One region of the Streptomyces sp. NBC_00287 genome, then DNA from elsewhere that is predicted to be linked to it. Evidence: riboswitches for the same ligand, from Rfam matches in the RefSeq annotation. Region 1 holds a riboswitch; each other region holds the start of a gene.

Region 1 (4,801 bases):
GCAACACCACGATCCTGCCGCTGTATTCGCTGATGCTCGGTCTGCTGGCGCTGCTGGGCTTCATGGCGATCGCGGCCGGAGTGAAGGTGGAGAACGGCCAGTTGGCGATCCCGCAGCTGTTCGAGAACATGTTCCCGGCCTGGTTCGCGGGCGTGGCCTTCGCGGCGATCGGCATCGGCGCGCTGGTGCCGGCGGCGATCATGTCGATCGCGGCGGCGAACCTGTTCACCCGGAACATCTACAAGGACTTCATCAAGCCCGACGCCACGCCCGCCCAGGAGACCAAGGTCTCCAAGCTGGTCTCGCTGCTGGTGAAGGTCGGCGCGCTGGTCTTCGTCCTGACGATGGACAAGACGGTCGCCATCAACTTCCAGCTCCTGGGCGGCATCTGGATCCTGCAGACCTTCCCGGCCCTGGTCGGCGGCCTGTTCACGCGCTGGTTCCACCGCTGGGCGCTGCTCGCCGGCTGGGCGGTCGGCATGATCTACGGCACGGTGGCGGCCTACGGTGTCGCGTCGCCGACGCAGAAGCACTTCGGCGGTTCGTCGAAGGAGATCCCGGGCATCGGGGAGATCGGCTACATCGGCCTGACGGCGTTCGTCCTGAACCTTGTCGTCACGGTGGTCCTGACCTTCGTCCTGAAGGCGGCGAAGGCCCCCGAAGGTATCGACGAGACGAGCCCGGAGGACTACACGGCGGACGCGGGAGACCCGGGAGTCCAGAAGGATCTGACCCCGGTGCACTGACGCATCCTCCGCAGAGGGCCGCCGAAAGCCATTCGAACGGCGGCCCTCTGTCGTACACACTCACTCCATGGACTTCCAGATCCGCCCGGCGGAACCCATCGAATACGAGGAACTGGGCGAGATCACCGCCCAGGCCTACCTCCAGGACGACCTCCTCACCTTCGGCGAGAGCGACTGGTACCTCGGCGAACTCAGGGACGTCGCCAAGCGGGCCGCAGCCGCTGAGGTGTTGGTGGCCGTAGACCACAACGGGCTCCTGGGCGGCGTCACTTTCGTCCCCTCCCCCGGCCCCATGGCCGACCTCGCCCGCCCCGGAGAGGCCGAGATCCGCATGCTGGCCGTCGCCCACGCGGCCCGTGGCAGGGGCGCCGGAGAAGCCCTCGTCCGCGCCTGTATCGACCGGGCAAGAGCCGCGGAGTGCAAGGGCATCGTCCTGTCGACCCAGTCCCTGATGCGCACCGCCCACCGTATCTATGAACGTCTCGGCTTCACCCGGGCCCCCGAGCGCGACTGGAACCCGATCCCGGAGCATCCCGAGTTCACTCTCCTCACTTATCAGTTGACGCTCTGAAGCCGACGCGACACAACATCTGGGGGTGTCACCGCAGGGCGGCACAAGATGTATGCTCATGCTCGCTGTCGTCGCAGGGGAATCCGGTGCGAATCCGGAACTGTCCCGCAACGGTGTACTTGTGCACATCTGTGCATAAGCGTCAGTCCGAGGACCTGCCGACAGCGCGCCCGGCCAACCGGCCGGTGCGCCTGACGTCCGGGCCTCGTGGAATGGGTCGGTGGACGCGACGCCCCGTGCGCTCGTGAGCTGCCTCCTGCCCTCCGCAAGGCCCCGTGCCGAGCGAGGGAGAGCCCCCCAGTGACCATCGCGCCAGCCGACCCGGCTTCAGCCATCCAGGTGGAGACCGACGGTCCCGGAACCGCGCTGCTGCGGACCCTGACCGAGCTGACCGCCGACCTCCCCGACGCCGACCCCGGCCGGGTCGCCGCCGCCGCGCTGCGCGGCCGGTCCGCCCGGGCGGACGTGTCGGAGCTGCGCGAGCTGGCCACCGAGGCCGCGGCAGGGCTCATCTCCGAGGACCCCGCCTACTCCCGGCTGGCCGCCCGGCTGCTGACCGTCTCCATCGCCGCCGAGGCCGCCTCCCAGGGCGTCACGTCCTTCACCGAGTCCGTCGCGGTCGGGCACCGGGAGGGGCTCATCGCCGACCGGACCGCCGAGTTCGTACGGATCCACGCCGCCCGCCTCGACGCGCTGATCGACACCGGCGCCGACGACCGCTTCGGCTACTTCGGGCTCCGTACCCTCCACAGCCGTTATCTGCTCCGGCACCCCATCACGCGCAAGGTCATCGAGACGCCCCAGCACTTCATGCTCCGCGTCGCCGCCGGTCTCGCCGAGGACGACACCACGCGCGCCCTCGACGAAGTCGCCGCGCTCTACGGGCTCATGAGCCGCCTCGACTACCTCCCCTCCTCCCCCACGCTCTTCAACTCCGGCACCCGGCACCCCCAGATGTCGTCCTGCTACCTGCTCGACTCCCCGCTCGACGAGCTGGACTCCATCTACGACCGCTACCACCAGGTCGCCCGCCTCTCCAAGCACGCCGGCGGCATCGGGCTCTCGTACTCCCGTATCCGCTCCCGGGGTTCGCTGATCCGCGGCACCAACGGGCACTCCAACGGCATCGTCCCGTTCCTGAAGACCCTCGACGCCTCGGTCGCCGCCGTGAACCAGGGCGGGCGGCGCAAGGGCGCGGCGGCGGTCTACCTGGAGACCTGGCACTCCGACATCGAGGAGTTCCTGGAGCTGCGCGACAACACCGGTGAGGACGCCCGGCGTACGCACAATCTGAACCTCGCGCACTGGATCCCGGACGAGTTCATGCGCCGGGTGAACGCCGACGCCCCGTGGTCCCTGTTCTCGCCCGCCGATGTGCCCGAGCTGGTCGACCTGTGGGGCGAGGAGTTCGACGCGGCCTATCGCAAGGCAGAAGAACAGGGCCTCGCGAAGAAGACCATCCCCGCCCGTGACCTCTACGGCCGCATGATGCGCACCCTCGCGCAGACCGGCAACGGCTGGATGACCTTCAAGGACGCCGCCAACCGCACCGCCAACCAGACCGCCCTGCCGGGCCAGGTGGTCCACTCCTCCAACCTCTGCACGGAGATCCTGGAGGTCACCGACGACGGGGAGACGGCGGTCTGCAACCTGGGGTCGGTCAACCTCGGCTCGTTCGTCGTCGACGGTGACATCGACTGGGAGCGGCTCGACGCCACCGTCCGCACCGCCGTCACCTTCCTCGACCGCGTGGTCGACATCAACTTCTACCCGACCGAGCAGGCGGGCCGCTCCAACGCCAAGTGGCGCCCGGTGGGGCTCGGTGCGATGGGGCTGCAGGACGTCTTCTTCAAGCTGCGGCTGCCCTTCGACTCCCCCGAGGCCAAGGCGCTCTCCACCCGGATCGCCGAGCGCATCATGCTCGCCGCCTACGAGGCCTCCGCCGACCTCGCCGAGCGCAGCGGCCCGCTGCCGGCCTGGGAGAAGACCCGTACCGCGCAGGGCGTCCTGCACCCCGACCACTACGACGCCGAACTCACCTGGCCGGAGCGCTGGGCGGCGCTGCGCAGCCGTATCGCCGAGGTCGGGATGCGCAACTCCCTCCTCCTCGCCATCGCGCCCACCGCGACCATCGCGTCCATCGCCGGCGTCTACGAGTGCATCGAGCCGCAGGTGTCCAACCTGTTCAAGCGCGAGACGCTGTCCGGCGAGTTCCTCCAGGTCAACTCCTACCTTGTGCAGGAGCTGAAGGAGCTCGGCGTCTGGGACGCCCGCACCCGCGAGGCGCTGCGCGAGGCGAACGGCTCGGTGCAGGAGTTCGCCTGGATCCCCGAGGACGTACGACGGCTCTACCGCACGGCGTGGGAGATCCCGCAGCGCGGGCTCATCGACATGGCCGCCGCCCGGACGCCGTTCCTCGACCAGTCGCAGTCCCTGAACCTCTTCCTGGAGACGCCGACCATCGGCAAGCTCTCCTCGATGTACGCCTACGCCTGGAAGTCCGGGCTGAAGACGACGTACTACCTGCGCTCGCGCCCGGCGACCCGTATCGCCCGCGCAGCCCAGGCAACTGTCCCCGTCCAGCAGGCCGCCGACCCCGAAGCCGTCGCCTGCTCCCTGGAAAACCCCGAGTCCTGCGAGGCCTGCCAGTAATGACCAGCGATGCCAAAAACCTGCTCGACCCGGGCTTCGAGCTGACTCTCCGCCCCATGCGCTACCCGGACTTCTACGAGCGCTACCGGGACGCCATCAAGAACACCTGGACCGTCGAGGAGGTCGACCTCCACTCGGACGTCTCCGACCTCGCGAAGCTGTCCCCCTCCGAGCAGCACCTCATCGGCCGGCTGGTCGCCTTCTTCGCGACGGGCGACTCGATCGTCGCGAACAACCTGGTGCTGACGCTGTACAAGCACATCAACTCCCCCGAGGCGCGACTCTACTTGAGCCGTCAGCTCTTCGAGGAGGCCGTGCACGTCCAGTTCTACTTGACGCTGCTGGACACCTACCTCCCCGACCCGGAGGACAGGGCGGCGGCCTTCGACGCGGTGGAGAGCATCCCCTCCATCCGCGAGAAGGCCGGGTTCTGCTTCAAGTGGATCAATGAGGTCGAGAAGCTGGACCGCCTGGAGACCCAGGCCGACCGCCGCCGCTTCCTCCTCAACCTGATCTGCTTCGCCGCGTGCATCGAGGGCCTGTTCTTCTACGGCGCCTTCGCGTACGTCTACTGGTTCCGCAGCCGGGGTCTGCTGCACGGTCTGGCCACCGGCACCAACTGGGTGTTCCGCGACGAGACGATGCACATGAGCTTCGCCTTCGACGTGGTCGACACCGTCCGCAAGGAGGAGCCGGAGCTCTTCGACGAGCAGCTTCAGCAGCAGGTCACCGACATGCTGCGGGAGGCCGTCGAGGCCGAGCTGCAGTTCGCGCGCGACCTGTGCGGTGACGGCCTCCCGGGCATGAACACCGAGTCGATGCGGCAGTACCT
Region 2 (4,801 bases), 4.8 Mb from region 1:
ACGCCGCCCCGTACGTCCGCGTACTCCGCGACCAGGTCCGTCACCAGCAACGGCTGTGGATAGACGAAGTGGTGATGCCCCGTCAGTTCCGCGTACTCGAACCGGTAGCGCTGCCCGGCGAAGCGGAACTCGCACTCGTTGTGCACCTGGCCGCGCGCCAGCAAGTTCTCCGCGAGACCGCGCTGTTCGAGCCCGCGTACAGCCCACTCCTCCAGGACGCCGGCCCTCGGCCGCTGCTCGATGAACTCACGGCTCTCGATCTCCAGGACCAGACAGTCGACGGAGGCTGCCCGCAGGATGTTGCCGATAGTGAGCCCGGCGGGTCCGGCACCGATGATGACGACCGGAAAGCGTTCTGGAGCAGTGGAGTTGGGGGTGGTGGAGGTCACCCGAGCATTATGTGGCGCTCAGCGCGCAGCGGAACCCCGCATGGCCGCTGGAGCTGTCCGGCGTGTTGGCGCTGCGGGCGGCCACGCGGTAGCGGTTGCAGTAGGACGCGTGGCACAGGTAGGAGCCGCCGCGGATCACCTTGGCGCCGTCCTGCTCGGTGGACCACCAGTCCGCGCACCACTCCCAGACATTGCCCGAGGTGTTGTAGAGCCCGAAGCCATTGGGCTTGAAGGCGTCCACGGGCGAGGTGCCCCGGTAGCCGTCGGCGGCGGTGTTCTTGGTGGGGAAGGTGCCGCGCCAGATGTTGCAGCGGTACTCGCCGTCCGGATCGAGTTCGTCGCCCCAGGGATAGCGCCGCTGCTCCAGGCCGCCGCGGGCCGCGTACTCCCACTCCGCCTCGGTCGGCAGCCGCTTGCCCGCCCAGGCCGCGTAGGCGGTGGCGTCGTACCAGGACACATGGACCACCGGATGGTTCCCGCGCCCGGCGAGATCGCTGCCCGGACCCTCCGGCCGGTCCCAGGCCGCGCCCTCGACCGCGCACCACCAGGGCGTCCGCTCGGGCCGCGGGGCGCCACGGCGCAGGGCGGCGGGCAGAAACCCGGCGAAGACGTACGACCAGTCCAGGCGCTCGGCGTCGGTGATGTGGCCGGTGTCGGCGACGAAGGCCGCGAAGTCGTCGTTGGTCACCGCGCAGGCGTCGATGCGGAACGCGTTGACGCGCACCGCCCTTACCGGGCCCTCGGCGTCGTCCGGGAAGCCCTCGGCGTCCTCGGTGCCCATGAGGAACTCGCCACCGGGGAGCAGGACCATGCCGTCGGTGGCGACGGGGCCGGTGGCGACGGGGGTCGCCTCGACCGTCGGCTTGTCCGCACCGGCTTTGGACGACGGCATGCAGCAGGGGGCGGGCGACCGGGGCTCGTACATGGGCCTTTTCTCGTGGACGTGCGGTGCGTGCGACACCCTATGTGCTTCAGCGCAGCAGGGGGATCTCGATGGCCGGGCACCGGTCCATGACCATGTCCAGCCCCGCCGCCCGGGTCCGGTCGTACGCGGCCTCGTCGATCACATCGAGCTGGAACCACACGGCCTTCGCGCCCTTGGCGACCGCTTCGTCGGCCACGGGCCCCGCGAGCTCGCTGTTGACGAAGACATCGACGACGTCCACATCGAAGGGGATGTCCGCGAGCGAGGCGTACCCCTGCTCGCCGTGCACCGTCTCCGCCTTGGGGTGCACGGGCACCACGCGCTTGCCGTAGCGCTGGAGGACCTGGGCGACGCCGTACGCCGCGCGCCGCCGGTTCGACGACAGGCCGACCACGGCCCAGGTGTCGCCGAGTTCGGTGAGGATCTTGCGGATCGTCGCTTCGTCGCCGTACACCGGGGCCTCCTCGACCTCATGACATGCCTGTTCTCCCGACAACGGCCAAGGGCGCGTGGAGATTCCCGGATGGGCGCGTGGTAGCTTGCCGAGGCCAGTCGAACCCATGCTCTTGGGTCAGGGAATCCGGTGCGAATCCGGAGCTGACGCGCAGCGGTGAGGGTGACGGGCGGGGCCTCGGCCACTGGACGGCGTACGAGCCGTCTGGGAAGGCGCCCCGACCGGACGACCCCGAGTCCGAAGACCTGCTGGCGGCCCCCGCGGTCGGCTGACGGCGGGGGAGCACCGTACGACCGGGCTCCGCGTTCGAGCCCTCGACGACTGAGGAACCGCACCCGTGCCCATCGCACGTCTCGCCCGCCCCGCTGCCCTGCTCACGGCCACCGGCCTGCTGCTGACCGGCTGCGCGGACCAGGCTTCCACGACCGACGCCAAGGCCGCCGTGACCCTCGACAACTGCGGACACACCGTCCGCGTCGAGCAACCACCCACGCACGCCGTCTCCCTCAACCAGGGCACCACCGAGATCCTGCTCTCCCTCGGCCTCGCCGACCGCATGGCGGGGACGGCCACCTGGACCGACCCCGTGATGAAGGGGCTGAAGAAGGCGAACGCCGAGGTCCCGCGCATAGCCGAGAACAACCCCTCCTACGAGCGGGTCCTGGAGGCCGACCCCGACTTCGTCGCCGCCTCCTTCGTCTCCACCCTCGGCAAGGGCGGAGTCGCCACCCGTGAACAGTTCGAGAAGCTCGGCGTGCAGACCTATGTCTCCCCGTCCGACAGCGCGGGCAAGGACAACTCCGGGGACGGCGACGGGGCGCGGACCACTCCGCTGACCATGGACGACATCTACGGCGAAGTACGGGATCTGGCCGCCGTGTTCGGGGTGAAGCAGCGGGGCGAGGAGCTCGTCGCCTCCCTCAAGGAGCGGATGGCGAAGGCCACTTCGGGCATCGACGCCTCGGACGTCACCCTTCTGTACTGGTTCGCCAACGCCGAGTCGCCGTACATGGCGGGCTGTTGCGGCGCCCCCGGCGTCATGACCCGGGCCCTCGGCGCCAAGAACGTCTTCGACGACACGCACGACGAGTGGCCCCAGATCAACTGGGAGACCGTCGCCGACCGCAACCCCGACGTGCTCGTCATCGGCGACCTGACCCGCAAGTCGCAGACCGCCGAATCCGCCGCCAAGAAGATCGCCTTCCTGGAGTCCGACCCGGTCACCAAGAACATGGACGCCGTCAAGCACAAGCGGTACGTCCTGCTCAGCGGCCAGGCGATGAACCCGACGATCCGCACGGTGGAGGGCGTGGAACAAGTCGCCGCCGCACTGCGTGAGTTCGGGCTCGCGGGGTGAGTGTCCGGCGCACCCTCCTGTTCGGCGCCGCCGGAGTTGTCCTGCTGTGCTGCTCCCTCGCCGTCGCGATCACCATCGGGCCCGCCGACATCCGGGTCGCCGACGTCTGGTCCACCGTCCTTGCCCATCTCGGCCTCGGCAGCTCGGAGTTGACGCCGATCCGGGACGGCATCGTCTGGCAGCTCCGGCTGCCGCGCACGCTTCTCGCGGCGGTGTGCGGGGCCGGGCTCGCCGTGTGCGGGGCGGTGATGCAGTCGCTGCTGCGCAATCCGCTCGCCGATCCGTTCGTCCTCGGCGTCTCCTCGGGCGCCTCGACCGGAGCGGTCGTCGTGGTCGTCCTCGGCGTCGGGGGCGGCGCGATCTCCGTCCCCGCGGGCGCGTTCGTGGGCGCGCTGGTCTCCTTCGCGCTGGTGCTGCTGCTCAGCCACACCCTGGGCGGCACCACCGACCGGGTCGTGCTGGCCGGGGTCGCCGCCATGCAGCTCTTCTCCGCGCTCACCTCCTTCGTGGTGATGACCGCGGCCGACGCGGAGACCACGCGCGGGGTGCTGTTCTGGCTCCTCGGCTCGCTCGGCGGCGCGGGCTGGACCGATGTGTGGGTGTGTTTCTCGGTACTGGCCGTGGCGCTCACGGTCTGTCTGTCGTACGCCCGCACCCTCGACGCCTTCGCCTTCGGACAGGACGCCGCGGCCGCCCTCGGGGTGTCGGTCGCCCGCACCCGTCTGGTGCTGCTGTGCGTCACCGCCCTGCTCACGGCCGCGCTGGTCAGCTCGGCGGGTGCCATCGGGTTCGTCGGCCTGGTCCTGCCGCACGCCGCCCGCGCCCTCGTCGGCCCCGGCCACACTCGGCTGCTGCCGCTCGCCGCGCTGGCCGGCGCGGTGTTCCTGGTGTGGGTCGACACCCTGGCCCGTACCGTTCTCGACCCCCAGGAGGTGCCCGTGGGCGTCGTGACCTCGCTGATCGGAGTGCCCGCCTTCGTGGCGGTGCTGTATCGGACGCGGAGGGTGCGATGAGCCTGCGCGCGGACCGTGTGAGCCGCCGGGCCGACGGGCGGCTGATCCTGGACGGCGTCACCCTCGTGCCCGAACCCGGCACTACCGTCGGCCTCCTCGGCCCCAACGGCTCCGGCAAGTCCACCCTGCTGCGGCTGCTCGCCGGGCTGCTCGGCCCCACGGCCGGAGTCGTCACCCTCGATGGCGAACCGCTGGCCGCACGGCCCCGCCGGGAGATCGCCCGGCGTCTCGCCGTCGTCGAGCAACAGGTCGACACCCAGGTCGAGTTGACGGTCCTGGACGTCGTGCGACTGGGGCGCGTCCCCCATCGCCGCGCCTGGACGCCCGCCTCGGCACAGGACGAGAGGGCCGTGCGCGCCGCCCTGGACCGCACCGGCCTCACCGACCGCGCGGAGCAGCCCTGGCACACCCTGTCCGGCGGTGAGCGCCAGCGGGTGCAGATCGCTCGCGCGCTCGCCCAGGAACCCCGCGAGCTGCTCCTCGACGAACCCACCAACCACCTCGACATCCACCACCAGCTCGACCTGCTCACCCTCGTGACCAGCCTCCCGGTCACCACCGTGGTCGCCCTGCACGACCTCAACCTCGCCGCGATGTACTGCGACCGGATCGTCGTCCTACGCGCGGGGCGAGTGGTGGCGGGCGGTGTTCCTGGTGATGTGC
Region 3 (4,801 bases), 4.1 Mb from region 1:
CGGGGACCGAGGACTCGGCCATCAACTCGGCGTCCGGGACGGTCTCGCCGCCCAGCAGCACGGTGGGGATGCCGGACGCCTTCAGCGTGGCGAGCCCGTCCTCCCAGGCCCGCTTGCCACCGAGCAGCCGTACGACGGCGATGTCGGAGCCCTCGATGAGGGCGGGCAACTCCTCGGCGACGTCCACGCGGGTCGGATTGCCGATCCGGTAGGAGGCACCGGACGCAGCCCTGGCCGCCAGCAGATCCGTGTCGGCGGTGGACAACAACAACACTGTGCTCATGCGGGCGCTCCCGGTGGAATGAAAGGCAGTCCTTGCGGCGCGCCCGACTCGATGAGCCGCCAGAGCGCGTCGGTGTCCGCGTGTTGTTCGATCAGATCGCCGAGCCGGTCGAGCTGCTCCTCGCGCAGCGCGGCGAACGTTGTGTCCGGTGCCGGTACGAAGCGGCGGCCCGCGGCGGCCGCCACCTCGCGCAGAAAGGCCCGCCGGAAGCCGTCCGACTCCAGCGAGCCGTGCCAGTGCGTGCCCCAGGTCTGTTCGACCCGGCAGCCGTCGAGGAAGGGTTCACCGCCGTTTATGGAAGCGACCCCGTGATGGATCTCGTACCCCTCGACCTGCTCGCCGAGGGCTTCCCCGGTCGGCCGGGTGAGGGTCTTCTCGCGCGCGAACCGCACCCGCACGGGCAGGATGCCGAGCCCCTCGACATGGCCCCTGCGGCTCTCGACCTCGTCCTCGATGTGCTCGCCGAGGATCTGGAAGCCGCCACAGATGCCGAGGATGGGCTTCTGCTCCGAGGCCCTGCGGATCAGCGCCTCCGCAAGGCCCCGCTCGCGCAGCCACTCCAGCGCCTTGACGGTCCCCCGGGTACCGGGCACGACGACGAGGTCGGCGTCGGCCAGTTCCTCGGGCCGGTCCACGAACCGTACGACGACGCCGGGTTCGGCGGCGAGGGCGTCGACGTCGGTGAAGTTGGACATGAGGGGGACGGCACAGACGGCGACGCGCAGGACGTCCTCGCCGACGGGGGAGGAGACCTGGGACTCGCGCACGGTCCCCCGCAGGGAGACGCGCAGCCCGTCCTCCTCGTCGATGCCGAGGCCGTGCTGGAAGGGCAGGACGCCGTAGGTGTGCCGCCCGGTGAGGCCATGGAGCATGTCGAGCCCGGGTTCGAGGAGGCTGACGTCCCCCCGGAACTTGTTCACGAGGAACCCGGCGACCAGCTTCTGGTCCTCTTCGGAGAGCAGGGCGACGGTCCCGAAGAAGGAGGCGAAGACGCCGCCCCGGTCGATGTCACCGACCACGACCACGGGCAGCCCGGCGTTGCGGGCGATCCCCATGTTGACGATGTCGGTCCGCCGCAGATTGATCTCGGCGGGGCTGCCCGCCCCCTCGCAGATCACCGCGTCATACGTGCCCCGCAACTCGGCGAGACAGTCGAGCACGGTCCCGAGCAACTGCTGCTGCCGCCCCCCGTGATACCCGCGCGCACTGAGCTCACCCACCGGCTTGCCCATCAGCACGACCTGACTGCTCTGGTCGCCACCGGGCTTGAGCAGCACGGGATTCATGAGCGCGCTCGGCTCTGTTCGGCACGCCTGTGCCTGCATGGCCTGGGCCCGCCCGATCTCGGCGCCTTCGCGCGTGACGAACGAATTGAGGGACATGTTCTGCGCCTTGAAGGGCGCGACCTTGACCCCTTGCCGGACCAGCCAGCGACAGATCCCGGCCGTGACCACACTCTTACCGGCGTCGGAGGTGGTACCGGCGACGAGGAGCCCTCCGCCGCTCATGACCGCTTCCCCTTCACGACGCGGCGCGCGACGACACTGACCCCCAGCGCAAGCAGGCTCACCCGCCGGGACAGCCGTACGGCCCGCTCGATGTCCCCGACCTCCACAGCACGCCCCTCCCCGTTCAACACCGGCCGATGCTCGATGCGCCCGCCGTACGCCAAGGTCCCCCCGAGCCGCACCCCCAGCGCCCCCGCGAACGACGCCTCCACCGGCCCCGCGTTGGGGCTCGGATGCTTCGAGGCATCGGCCCGCCAGGCCTGTACGGCCCCCCGGGCATTCCCTCCCGCCGCGGCGGCGAGTACGGCCGTCAGGCGCGCCCCCGGCCACCCGGCGACGTCGTCGAGGCGAGCGGAAGCCCAGCCGTAGCGCCGGTAACGGGCCGACTTGTGGCCGACCATGGCGTCAAGGGTGTTCACGGCCCGAAACCCGACAAGCCCAGGTACTCCGCCCAAGGCCCCCCACACCAAGGCCCCCACGACGGCATCGGAGGTGTTCTCGGCGACGGACTCGACAACGGCCCGCGCGATCCCGTCAGCGTCCAGCGCCTGAGGATCCCGCCCGCACAAATGCGGCAGCCGGGCCCGAGCGGCCTCGACGTCCCCCTGGTGGAGCGCCTGCCCGATGACCCGAGCCTCCCGGACGAGCGAAGTCCCGCCGACGACGGCCCAGGTGGCTACGCCGGTGAGCGCGACGGAGGCGGCAGGGGAGCGGCGTACGGCCCCCGCGGCGAGGGCACCCAGAGCCACGGCGCCACCGGCGCACACGGTCGTGTGCAGTGCGCCCCGGCCACGGTCGTCGCGCCACAACAGCCGTTCCACGGCACCCGCGGCCCGCCCGAACGCGGCGACCGGATGCCCGCGGCGCGGATCGCCGAGGAGCAGATCACCGAGGAGGCCGGCGGCGGCGCCGTACGCGAAGACGCGATCGGCCCGCATCGGCTCAGCCGATCGCGGAGTCAGACGCGGGTCTGGTACTGGATGTCGATCGGCAGGCAAGCATCGCGATATGTCCTCACTCAGGGTGTCCACGCCCTGGTTCGACGAGACCGGCGGTGAGAGTTCCTGGCTCCCGGGGCTACTTACCCCGGTGACAGTGGCGGGACCGCGCCGGACTCACACCGGCTTCCTCTCTTGCCGCCGTACATGGCTCCGGCAGTCCACCACGGGCCCGGAAGGGCCGTCAACTTGCCGTTGACCTGCGAGGGGAGAGTGTGCTGAGGCCCACATCGGGTCCGGCGGGGCGGGTTTGGCCAGGGGGTTCACCCACACGAGGTGACTACGCGGAAGCGCCTTGCGACTGCGGTGCGTGACGCCCTGGAATACGGGGACCGATCGAGTGGGGCGAGGGGGAGGGCCGGGTCTGTGGCGTACGTGGGTGAAATGGTGCTGGACGACGGGCAGGTCGTACTGCTGGAGGTGGCGGGCGACGGGCCGGCGGGGGTGCAGCGCGTGTCGCGCGGCGGCGCGGTCGCGGGGGCGGCCGAAACCCTCCAACAGGCGCTGGCCCGGGTGCGTCCGGCGCTGGGGGCGGTCCTGGAAGGCGCGCGGGACCTGCCCAGACCACCGGGTTCGGTCACGGTCGAGTTCGGCATCACGCTGAGCGCGGAGGCGGGGGTGGTGGTCGCGCGGGGCTCCACGGAGGCGCACTTCACGGTGACGATGAACTGGACGAACCCGTCGGAAGCGATGGTTCCGGGACAGCGCGATGCCGACGGCCGAGTCTGACGACGAACTCGCGCGCGGAATCGCCCGCTTCTGGAGTCATGACGGTCAGGTCACGGGAAGCGGCTTCCTGATCGCGGAGGGCACGCTGTGCACCTGCGCCCATGTAGTGGCGAACGCGCTGGGCGTGCCCGACACGGCGACGGACCCTCCTTCCTGTGCCGTGACCGTCGACTTCCCGCTGCTGACTCCGCCGTCCGACCGGTTGCCGGCGACGGTCACGCACTGGCGCCCGGTGTCCGGGGACGGCGGCGGAGACATCGCCCTGCTGAGGCTGGACCCGGTCCCCGGCACCACACCGGTCCGTTTCGCGGGCGGCACAGCGGTCTGGGACCACCCCTTCCGCGTCCTGGGCTTCCCCCTTCTGACCGACGACCACGGAGTCTGGGTGGACGGCCGGTTGCGGGCGCCGGTGGGCAAGGGGTGGACGTCGATGGAACCCCGCGGACGGACGATCGGCCGGGGCTTCAGCGGCGGCCCGGTGTGGGACACGGAACAGGGCGGCGTCGTCGGCATGACGGTGGCGGCGGACACGGGGACGGGCGCGAGCACGGCGTACCTCATCCCCGCAGCTCTCCTCCTGGGCCTGGAACCGGGCCTACGCCCGTCCCCCTTCCGAGGCCTGGAGGCCTTCCGCGAACAGGACGCGACGGTCTTCTTCGCCCGCCGGTCCGACAGCGAACGCATCGCGGAGGCGTTGCGGACGCACCCCTTCGTCCTGGTGGCGGGCGCGTCGGGGGTAGGCAAGTCGTCACTGGTACGAGCAGGAGTGCTACCGCTGCTGAGGAGTTCGGGCCACACGGTGACGGATTTCGCCGGCCAGCCGGAGACGGATCCGGTACGGACGCTGGGGGAGGCGCTGGGAGGCCAGTTCCCGTCTCTGCGGGACCTGGCGCGCACGTTGGGCGGGGACCGACAGACGGCGACGCTGCTGGGTGCCCGAATCCTGGAGGAGTCCGGGACGGCGGGGCATGTGATCCTGCTGGACCAGTTCGAGGAGACGGTAGGAGCACGCCCGGCGGACGCGCGAGCCCTGCTGGACGTACTGCTGCCGATGGCGAGGGCGGCCCACCCGGAGGGCCGCCGCCTCCGAGTCCTGGCGACCTTGCGCTCGGCATCGCTGGAGGAACTGGTCACGGGCGGCAGGGCGGAGGCGCTGAGCGGCACGGTCCAGATGGTGGCCCCGATGACCCCGTCCCAGTTGGACGAGGTGGTCCGCCGCCCGATCGACGCGATCCCCGGGGTGGAGTTCGAACCGGGCCTGCCGGAACTGCTGGTGTCGGAGG

The links. Region 1 has a riboswitch for cobalamin ahead of OHT76_RS28735 (ribonucleoside-diphosphate reductase subunit alpha). Riboswitches for the same ligand answer to the same signal wherever they lie in the genome.
Region 2: linked by a shared signal. The riboswitch ahead of OHT76_RS06850 (ABC transporter substrate-binding protein) and the one ahead of OHT76_RS28735 (ribonucleoside-diphosphate reductase subunit alpha) in region 1 are both predicted to bind cobalamin.
Region 3: linked by a shared signal. The riboswitch ahead of OHT76_RS10130 (cobalamin biosynthesis protein) and the one ahead of OHT76_RS28735 (ribonucleoside-diphosphate reductase subunit alpha) in region 1 are both predicted to bind cobalamin.

Annotation. Positions count from the first base shown of each region.
Region 1 covers NZ_CP108053.1:6,271,582-6,276,382, reverse strand. Annotated here, with positions in the region: gene mctP (monocarboxylate uptake permease MctP) at 1-746, shown strand, start outside; gene OHT76_RS28740 (GNAT family N-acetyltransferase) at 814-1,317, shown strand; cobalamin riboswitch at 1,370-1,494, shown strand; gene OHT76_RS28735 (ribonucleoside-diphosphate reductase subunit alpha) at 1,618-3,969, shown strand; gene OHT76_RS28730 (ribonucleotide-diphosphate reductase subunit beta) at 3,969-4,801, shown strand, end outside.
Region 2 covers NZ_CP108053.1:1,516,965-1,521,765, reverse strand. Annotated here, with positions in the region: gene OHT76_RS06865 (4-hydroxybenzoate 3-monooxygenase) at 1-389, opposite strand, end outside; gene OHT76_RS06860 (formylglycine-generating enzyme family protein) at 397-1,314, opposite strand; gene OHT76_RS06855 (CoA-binding protein) at 1,361-1,768, opposite strand; cobalamin riboswitch at 1,862-2,021, shown strand; gene OHT76_RS06850 (ABC transporter substrate-binding protein) at 2,106-3,125, shown strand; gene OHT76_RS06845 (FecCD family ABC transporter permease) at 3,122-4,138, shown strand; gene OHT76_RS06840 (ABC transporter ATP-binding protein) at 4,135-4,801, shown strand, end outside.
Region 3 covers NZ_CP108053.1:2,217,326-2,222,126, reverse strand. Annotated here, with positions in the region: gene cobN (cobaltochelatase subunit CobN) at 1-283, opposite strand, end outside; gene OHT76_RS10135 (cobyric acid synthase) at 280-1,791, opposite strand; gene OHT76_RS10130 (cobalamin biosynthesis protein) at 1,788-2,729, opposite strand; cobalamin riboswitch at 2,831-2,970, opposite strand; gene OHT76_RS10125 (CU044_2847 family protein) at 3,156-3,518, shown strand; gene OHT76_RS10120 (nSTAND1 domain-containing NTPase) at 3,499-4,801, shown strand, end outside.